Regions from separate parts of the Moritella sp. 24 genome, predicted to be linked through region 3. Evidence: predicted binding sites of a transcription regulator. Region 3 holds the regulator's gene; each other region holds the start of a gene.
The links. The regulator sigma-54, encoded in region 3, starts transcription at its own class of promoters, with help from an activator protein. The targets are predictions, from matches to a motif close to GTTGGCACGNNNNTNGNNT.
Positions count from the first base shown of each region.

Region 1: a site for sigma-54 is predicted at 1,998-2,016, ahead of HWV00_RS05860 (PEP-CTERM sorting domain-containing protein). Genes of this name have one in related genera too.
Region 2: a site for sigma-54 is predicted at 1,522-1,540, ahead of HWV00_RS15010 (nitrate reductase). Genes of this name have one in related genera too.

Region 1 is NZ_CP056123.1:1,284,601-1,287,894, forward strand. It holds gene HWV00_RS05855 (hypothetical protein) at 178-504, shown strand; gene HWV00_RS05860 (PEP-CTERM sorting domain-containing protein) at 1,331-1,960, opposite strand; gene elbB (isoprenoid biosynthesis glyoxalase ElbB) at 2,955-3,294, opposite strand, start outside.
Region 2 is NZ_CP056123.1:3,386,899-3,390,192, reverse strand. It holds gene HWV00_RS15020 (LysE family translocator) at 45-674, shown strand; gene HWV00_RS21590 (type II secretion system protein) at 713-1,267, opposite strand; gene HWV00_RS15010 (nitrate reductase) at 1,579-3,294, shown strand, end outside.
Region 3 is NZ_CP056123.1:4,399,477-4,402,770, reverse strand. It holds gene rapZ (RNase adapter RapZ) at 1-558, opposite strand, end outside; gene hpf (ribosome hibernation promoting factor) at 762-1,049, opposite strand; gene HWV00_RS19660 (RNA polymerase factor sigma-54) at 1,081-2,586, opposite strand; gene lptB (LPS export ABC transporter ATP-binding protein) at 2,635-3,294, opposite strand, start outside.

The DNA of each region.
Region 1 (3,294 bases), 1.5 Mb from region 3:
TTTTAAGACTTGAATAATAAATAACAGGACTGCACACTTTATCAGACAAGATTTAAATGTCAGATTGATATTTTATCTTATTTTTCATTTGATTAGTCGTTATTGATTAGGGTAAATGAATTTGGGTAATCGAACTGTCTTGCTATGCAAATTTTAGGTGTCAATTAAGGAGTGTTCGTGACTCGTAAACAAAGAGAATATAAATTAATTTTAAATTTAGTTGGCTTCTATGTATTTCTGCTTATTGGTGTTAGTACTCCTTTAGTTCTCACTATATATGAGTTTGGATCTTTTGATTCCCAATATAAGTTGATAGTTCCTACTGTTTCAGTTCTATTTGTTAATTGGTTTCATAAGTCAGCATTTGGTTTACTTAAACAAACAGGAAGTTTTGCCATACCAGGAGTTAATGAACTTCGACAGAAACACTTATTACATGTAAATAGAATCGAAAAATATTGGCTCATGCTTGCACTTTGGGCTGCTGTATTTGTTGTGTTGTAAATACATAGCAAGCGCTTTAAAACGGGAAAAACATAGTTAGCTATATTTCGCTTCGCTACAAAATTTTAGCCAATTATTTTTGTCCGCTTAAGCGGACGTCTATGTAACTCAATTTTAAGGTGCCCCGATGAATGTAATTATACCTGCAAGTGAAAGAGTATTTAGATTATACAATTCAAAGCCTTAATGATAAGTTAACAAAGGCCAAACAGTTTGATTTCTTTGATTGGGATGAGTTCGTTGCACTTAAGGCTTTACGCAATGTATTCCATCACCAAGAAGAGCTTATAAATGAATTGAGACTAATTCCGGCACAAGAGTTACCACCAATTACAATTGACTTACTGTTCTTGTGTTTGACCCCGTAAGAGTTGGTGGAAAATCGATTGAAACTATCCCGAAGAAATATCGAATCGCCGAAGAGCCTGTAATAGCTAATTGAACACCGATAAATAACCCTTGAGGTGACGATTTTACGTGAGTGTACTTTGGGGATGGCGTGTTGTGACAATATGTTAAATAGGGTCTGAATCGTTGAAGTTTAGTTGATAGGATTAGCTTTCAGTATGTTGAATAGATATAGGGTTAATTAGTTCGCTATATTCACATAGCGAACTACAGGATTATTTAGACTTCACATAGCATGCGTTATACGCAATGATCCACACAATGCCACTTTTATATAACGAGCTTAAAGAACTATAAATTTACGTATTTATAGAAAAATAAGATGTTATGCTCATTTTTGTGATGGCATGGTATTAATCTGCATTTAGCATACTTTATCTTATCTGCTAAATGCAGCCTGTTAGTTAACAGCACTGGCTTATGCTTTGCGTCGGGACCATCCAAGTCCTAATAAGCCTAGACCGATAAAAGCCATAGCGGAGGGCTCTGGCACCGTATAGTTGATGTCATCAATGATTTCGATTAGTCCTATGTTAGTACCTGTTCCACCAGTAAAGGGATTCCCCGAACCGTCGGTATAGGCGAAAAATGCTTGGTCAAAGTTAAGGCCGTTAAAACCGATAGTTTGATTCATGATGTCATCCCTGTTCAAAAGAACATCAGTGTGTCCCACCAAACTTCCATTCTTATACAAATCCAGCCATGCTAAATCTCCAGGATTAGAATAATTTGGATCGTCATTACCGAAACTTAGAGATAAGTTCATGATATCAGAGGCAAAGTTGATAAAAACACCACTTCCATCCCCATCAGAGAATACAGCTAGAGCATTACCATTCCCCTGAACACCAAAATTACCAATTTGCAATCCTGAACCGACATTGTCGGTAAAGGTTACTAGAGGATCGCCTACTGGCGAAAATCCATTAGCTTTGGCACCTGCTGTATCAGCTTCGAAATTGATCAATACAGCACTAGCCTGCACCGAACAAAAAGTGCAAGTCGTAAATAATAGGGCCTGTGCTATTTTATTTTTAATTAATGTCATAGTTTTTCTCTATCGTTTGATAAGTACCCCATAATCACAGCAATAACTATTCCAACATAAAAATAATAGTTAGATAAATAAATAAGATGTTCGAAATGTAACATTCACTGACACATCTACTTTAAAAAATACTTAGCATCCAACTGCGCTTAGACAGTAATGATAAGAGGTTTGATTTTATATGTGCACCTAATTGAGTTGGTCGTTGCCGACAGGGGCATGTCACATGTGCAGAGGCTTATATCGTAAGTCCAATGAGTTTATGAAATTAGGTGTGGTTTAAATTTACCTTTATAAATCAGGTGTCTAATTGAAAGTTGGTAGTGATTTATCCGGGTGACGCTTAGCATTCATCCGGATAAATTGTAGCTGTCGTAACTCTACCTCCCCCCGATGTTTGGTTTTTTTAATAATCCCGAATTCCGATGGTACGATAAAATTTCATATCAATATAATGAATTTGAAGTGCTAAAAGTTAATTACTTGCTCAAGTATGCTGGTGTTTTTATCTGCATTTACATAGCATGTGTAATACGTAGTAGTCTCTTAGCTTGTGGCTGAATTACCATTATAAAGTACTGATAATGATATATTTTACAGTTAAAATAGAGAGAAGGTATAAATAATGTATTGATATTATTAGTTTTTCATATTTATTGGAAATCTAATGGTGTCGATTTACTTTACGGTTTATTTTGAAATCACCAATATGCGGCCTATTGAACATAAAGGTGAAAATGTACAGAATCAAAACTGCATTCGATTAAAGTACCATATCAGAGTTGTATTTCTTATAGTTTAACCTTTTAAAAAACCATATATGATCAAGGTTATTTTGTATCATTTTGGTGAATATGCTTTTAAATAAGATAGCTGTATTCTAAATACAAGCGCGACTAATTACTATTTTAAGAATTAATTAAGGGCGAACCCTAAAGTTTGGTTTTGATTAGCTATTCGGATTAAGCGATAGTTAATAACGCTTCATGTTTAACTAGCACAACGTGATAACTGAATTAACAAGCTTAGAGATACCAGATTTAGCACCTAAAAGACTGTCTGCAAGCATGTAAGCGGGTGTGGTTACAACTTTGTTTTCGAGGTCAATTGATACATCATCGACGGTTTTATTCTCATGTGTTGCTCCCAGCGTAGTTAAGACATTTGCTGTGTCTGCATCACTGCCGATAGTGAGTGTTACATTTTCATATATTTTCGTTAATAACACAGGTGCGATGCACATATAACCAGCTGGTTTTTTCGCAAGTTTAAACTCAGTCGCCACATTGATAAATTCTTCAATAACCGAAAACGTAGCTCCGTTAATCGCAAAG
Region 2 (3,294 bases), 1.0 Mb from region 3:
GTCGAGCCCTGTTATGTTTAGTTATCTAATAAAAGGTTTTATTGATGTCACTTGAATCGGCAATTACATTTTTTATCGCTATATTTATTTTTGGTATCACACCTGGACCGGGTGTTTTTGCTATTTTGGCGCGCGCTATGGTTGAGGGGCCAAAGAAATGTATCATGCTCGCAATGGGAATGATTGGCAGTGATGTCATTTATTTGATTCTAGCCTGTTTTGGTCTTGCGACTATTGCTGAAAATTGGTCTGAAGTCTTCACTGTTATTCGCTATTTAGGTGCCAGTTATCTGATTTATCTTGGTTATAAGATGATTAAAGCCTTACCTCAGATTAAAAGTGATATTCAAGCTGAGACACAAGCCCAGAAAGACAATGCTATGTTGGCCAGCTTTACCCAAGGATTTTTGATTTCAGCATCAAACCCGAAAGTGATCCTGTTTTATATTTCATTTTTACCGACGTTTATCGATTTGACAGTATTAACGGCTCAAGATATTGCATTGGTATCTGTTTTATCATCCATTGCACTAATGTCTGGATTAATGTTGATTGCGTTCGGGGCGAGTAGAATGGCGAAAATGTTGAAGACACCTGTGGCGCACCAACGACTCAATCGCGGTGCTGGTAGTATTATGATTGCGGCTGGTGCGTACTTAGCAGTAAGTAAATAAACTATTCAGAGGCGTAGCCTTGTAGGTGATAAAGGGATCTACTTACATTCATATAAGGTCACTGTTGGTCGATCACCTTTAACGCCTGAGTATTTGTATTCTATATAGCAATTACCTGAACCCGTCTCTTTCAACATTTGGAGATCCGCTGGATGGGTGATATTAGAAGCGAGAGTAATAATTGTGGTGGTCTTTTTGTTTTTAGCATTACGGTAAAACATAACGACGTCATCAAGTTCTCCATTAAGGTCACTGACACCATCCAACATAGAGTCCCAGTTATTCATATAGCCTTGATCTGGATAACCATATTGAAACTGGCAGTGAGCGCACCACGATCTTAGTTGTAGGCTATCATTGTCTAAGCGCGTATTACTGTTAACAAATCTGGCGCCTTCTAAACCGTCTATAGCGAGTTTACTGTAGGCGATATCAATAGCACTCAGCATCGATCCCTTAACACCATTTAAGACATTTGTTTTGGCATCATCTTGAAGATTGATAAACTTAGGCATCGCGGCTGCGGCTAAAATACCGAGTACAATAATCACAATCACTAATTCAATTAATGTAAAACCTTTGTTATTTTTCATTTCAGCATCCTTTGATTAGGGATGCATGGTAACAAGTTGTTATTATTAGGTGTGTCACTAAGCGGACACTGCTAGCAATTACTGACCATCGCTTCATTTTTACGCACCAATTTGGTGCGCTACATTGTCTCAAGCACTACAATCGAGCTTTACAATCGAGCTTTCATCGAACTTAAACGTCTATTAGCCTTTGTTTAAAGCATTATTAATATACTTTCATTAGGATCGCAGCTTAGTTACCTCCAAACGATAGACTTGGCTAACTTTTTGCTTTATCAATAGTATGAACATGCGTAAACAAGGATGATTATATGCAGAAGCTAAAGAAAATACCCAAATGGGTTAAAACCACCTGTCCTTATTGCGGTACCGGTTGCGGTGTCGAAGCGCAAGTAAATCAAGATAATTCAGTGACTATTCGTGGTGATGAATCACACCCGACCAATTTAGGTAACCTTTGCTCAAAAGGATTAACGCTAGCCGATACCCTAGTCCCAGAAGGACGTCTTACCGAATGTTATATTCGTGGCCAAGCGCAGAGCATGGAAACCACACTCAGCTATGTTGCGTCATCATTTAATAAAGTGATTGCCGAACATGGCCCTGATGCTGTTGCTTTCTATGTATCAGGACAGCTATTAACGGAAGACTACTATGTTGCTAACAAGTTGATGAAAGGCTTCATTGGTAGTAGTAATATCGACTCAAATTCACGTTTATGTATGTCTTCAGCTGTGGTCGCGCATAAGCGTGCATTCGGCGAAGATTCAATGCCAGCTTGTTATGCGGATATTGAAGAAGCTGAGCATATTTGTTTAGTCGGTTCGAATCTGGCTTGGTGTCATCCTATTTTATTCCGCCGTATTAAACAGGCGAGAATGGCTAACGCTAATTTGAAAGTAACCGTGATAGATCCACGTCGTACAGATAGCTGTGATATTGCCGACCTGCATTTAGCCATTCGTCCTGGTACGGATGTCGCGCTTTATAATGGCCTTTTGGAGTTTCTCGATCAAGAAAACGCCTGTGACCTTGCTTATATCGCCCAACATACCGAAGGCTTCGAAGCTGCACTTGAGTCGGCTTATCAATCAACACCAAGTTGGTTTGAACTGGCTGAATTCTGTAATCTCGAACTCGATACTATGCTGGCCTTCTTCCATCGTTTTACCGATATTGATAAAACCTTAACGTTATTTAGCCAAGGTGTGAATCAGTCAACCAGTGGTACGAACAAAGTAAATGCTATTATTAACTGTCACTTAGCGACAGGTCGCGTGGGTAAACCGGGTGCCAGTCCATTTTCTGTGACCGGTCAGCCAAATGCGATGGGTGGCCGTGAAGTTGGTGGCCTTGCCAGTATGCTTGCTGCGCATATGGACTTTACACCAGAGAGTCATAAGTTGGTGAGTGAGTTTTGGCATACTGATAAACTGGCCACCAATAACGGTGCTAAAGCCATTGATATGTTTGATCAAGTGCATCAAGGTAAAATAAAAGCCATTTGGATTATGGGTACAAACCCGGTTGTTAGCCTGCCTGATTCAGACAAAATTCAACAAGCGTTATTAAATTGCCCGCTGGTGGTTGTATCGGATTGTATTGCTAAATCAGACACCATTGCCTGCGCGGATGTATTATTACCGGCGCAAGGTTGGGGTGAAAAAACCGGTACAGTGACCAATTCTGAGCGTTGTATCTCCCGTCAACGTGGCTTTTTACCTAGCTTGGGTGAAGCGAAAGCTGATTGGTGGTTGCTGGCTGAAGTCGCTAAGCGTATGGGATTCACGAAAGAATTTAGTTTTGATAGTGAAGCCGACGTATTTGCGGAATATGCTCAGATGACTGGTTTTAAGCAAGATTCCTTACCGCGAGGCTTGGATATCGCGGTATTGGCTACACAAGATTACCAACAGCACCAGCCAATGCAATGGCCGATACATGGAGATAAGTCAGAGGCTAGATTATTTACTAATGGGCAGTTTTCAACACCCTCTGGTAAAGCTAATTTCATTCCGCTTTATTAC
Region 3 (3,294 bases):
TAAAAATCGTACGTCGAATACATAATCTGCATCCATTGGTAAACCGTGTTTAAAACCAAAAGATTGAAATACTAAGACAAGCTGATTATTTTTCTTACCTAAAATACGCTCTTTTATTTGTTCACTTAACTCATGAATATTGAGTTCAGTCGTATCGATTTTTAAATCTGCGTGTAAGGCGATTGGACGTAAGCGTTTTTCTTCTATTTCAATCGCTTGAGATAATGAAAATTCACCTTTGGTTAATGGGTGAAGTCGTCTTGTTTCACTGTAGCGTTTGATTAGAACTGATTTATTAGTATCAAGGAATAAGCTTGTTAGCTCGGTGCTCGCTTTTAGCTCCTCAATAATGTCATTTAACTCTTTCTTATCAGTCGGTAGATTACGCACATCAATACTCACCGCGACTTTTTCTGTTTTGGCGTTTAAGGTTTGTAATAGTTGTGGTAATAATTTAACAGGCAGGTTATCTACGCAGTAGTAGCCTAGATCTTCAAGTACCCGTAATGCGATTGATTTACCGGAACCTGATTGGCCACTGACTATTATTAATTTCATCTTTTATCCTCACATCTGCGTAGCTAATATATCCTAGTGTTAGTCAAAATTAGGTAGCTAATTTAAAACTGATAGCGATATAAAATAATGGGCTCATTATCCCGCAATTGATTTGGATATGATATGTTTTAATTATGTCAGAAGCATTAATACCTAAAGGAAATGTTTATTTCCTTTAGGTTATTTATTAGTGGGACTAAAAATTAATGACGGATTAATTTTTCTTTGTGCTTAATCACTTGGCGATCAAGCTTATCCATTAAGCCATCAATTGCGGCATACATGTCATTATGCTCATGTACGGCAAAGATTTCACCCCCATTTAGATGTATTTTGGCTTCTGCAATTTGGAGTAGTTTTTCGACATTTAAAATCACATGGATATTGTTAATGTGATCGAAATGTCGTTCTAATTTGGAAAACTTGCTATCAACGTAATCTTTCAGTGAATCTGTAATGTCTACATGTCTACCTGTTAAATTAATTTGCATATATGTCTCCCATATGAAGGTTAGATGAGCCTTATAGCAGGCTCTTACGCTGATTAGATGGCGGTATGCTGAGCGCTTCTCGATACTTCGCAATAGTGCGTCGAGCCACTTTGATACCTTGATCAGCAAGTAAATCAGCAATCTTGCTGTCACTTAATGGTTTTATGGCATTTTCTGCCGCAACCAATTTCTTAATTAATGCGCGGATAGCGGTAGATGAGCACTCACCACCGTTATCTGTACTTACATGGCTTGAAAAGAAAAACTTCAATTCAAAAATACCACGTGGTGTATGCATAAACTTCTGCGTTGTGACACGAGAAATTGTTGATTCGTGCATTTCCACTTCTTCTGCAATATCATTCAACACCATAGGTTTCATGGCTTCATCACCATATTCAAAGAAATCCATTTGGCGTTGAACAATGCATTTTGTTACTTTTAGTAACGTTTCATTACGACTTTCTAAACTTTTAATAAACCATTTTGCTTCTTGAACATGCGTACGAATAAATTGTCCATCGCTACTATTACGGTTACCCGTCGATAGGCTTGAATATTCATTGTTCACTTTTAATCTTGGCACAATGTCAGGATTTAACTCGACTATCCACTGATTATTTTTTTTCTTTACCAGAACATCAGGGATAACATAGAGTCCTTCACTTTGATCTATGGCATTTCCAGGCCTTGGTTCTAGGCTCTGGATTAATTGCATGATCTCTTTGAGTTGAGGCTCTTTTAATTTTGTTTTACGGCTTAATTGACGATAGTCTCGATTACCTAATAAATCCATATGAGATTGGATTACTTGCTGACATTCGGTTAACCAAGGCGTGTTTTTGGGTAAGTGTTGAAGTTGGATTAATAAACATTCTTGTAATGAACGTGCAGCAACACCGATGGGATCAAAATGTTGGATACGTTTTAATACCGCTTCAACTTCATCTAATTCGATCTGCTCTTCGTCACTGTCATTGGTTTCTTGATGACCTATATTGACACTCGTTAGAATATCGTCACAAGTTTGGCTAAGGTAGCCATAATTATCGATGCCATCAATAATCGCGACTGCAATTGCACGGTCAGTATCGGAGAAGGGGGTTAATTCCATTTGCCACATGAGATGTTCGTATAAGCCTTCGCTGGTTTCACCTTGGTAAACTTGGTCTAAACCATCAATACCTGCGCTACCACCGCTGTGAGTTTGCGTTTGTGGGGTATAAACATCATCCCAGTTGCTGTCGTTAGGTAGCTCATCGGGCATTGAGTCGCTATTAAGCGCATCGCTCACTTCTATTTGGCTGGTATCAGTAATTGAGTCAGTACTATCAGCGTTAAGTGAATCATCGTTATCACTCTCATTTGACGGAGATGTGTTGGGATCTTCTTGTTCTAGCAGCGGGTTGCTGTCTAACGCTTCTTGAATCTCTTGCTGTAACTCCAAGGTCGATAATTGTAATAATCGAATCGCTTGTTGTAGCTGTGGCGTCATTGCCAGAGATTGACTCATACGAAGTTGTAATGATGGCTTCATCTAACGACTACTCTCTCTTCCTTAATGCGGCTATATATCAATATCAAACTATAGTCGGAATTGATCTCCAAGGTACACTTCTTTTACTTTTTCGTTGGACAGAATTTCTTCAGAAGTACCAGATGCGATTAAATGTCCGTGGCTTACAATGTAAGAGTGCTCACATACATCAAGCGTTTCACGTACGTTATGGTCGGTAATTAACACCCCTAAACCACGATCACGTAGATGCTGAATAATCTTCTTAATATCGCCGACAGAGATAGGATCTACACCTGCAAAAGGTTCATCTAATAAAATGAACTTGGGATCAGCGGCAAGTGCTCTTGCGATCTCAACACGGCGGCGTTCACCACCGGATAAGCTCATGCCTAAACTATCGCGAATATGGGTGATATGAAATTCTTCTAACAATTCTTCTAGTTTTTCTTCACGTTCAAAACGGCTTAATTCTGTGCGAAGTTCTAAGATCGCCATAATATTTTTCGTTACTGATAAACGGCGAAAAATAGACGCTTCTTGTGGTAAATAACCGATGCCTTGTTGCGCTCGAATATGCATAGGTTCATGCGTTAATTCTTGGTCATCAATGAAGATTTGTCCATGATCTCGCTTAACCAAGCCTACAACCATGTAAAAGGTCGTTGTTTTACCCGCGCCATTAGGCCCAAGTAAACCAACAATTTGTCCTGATTCGACTTCGAGACT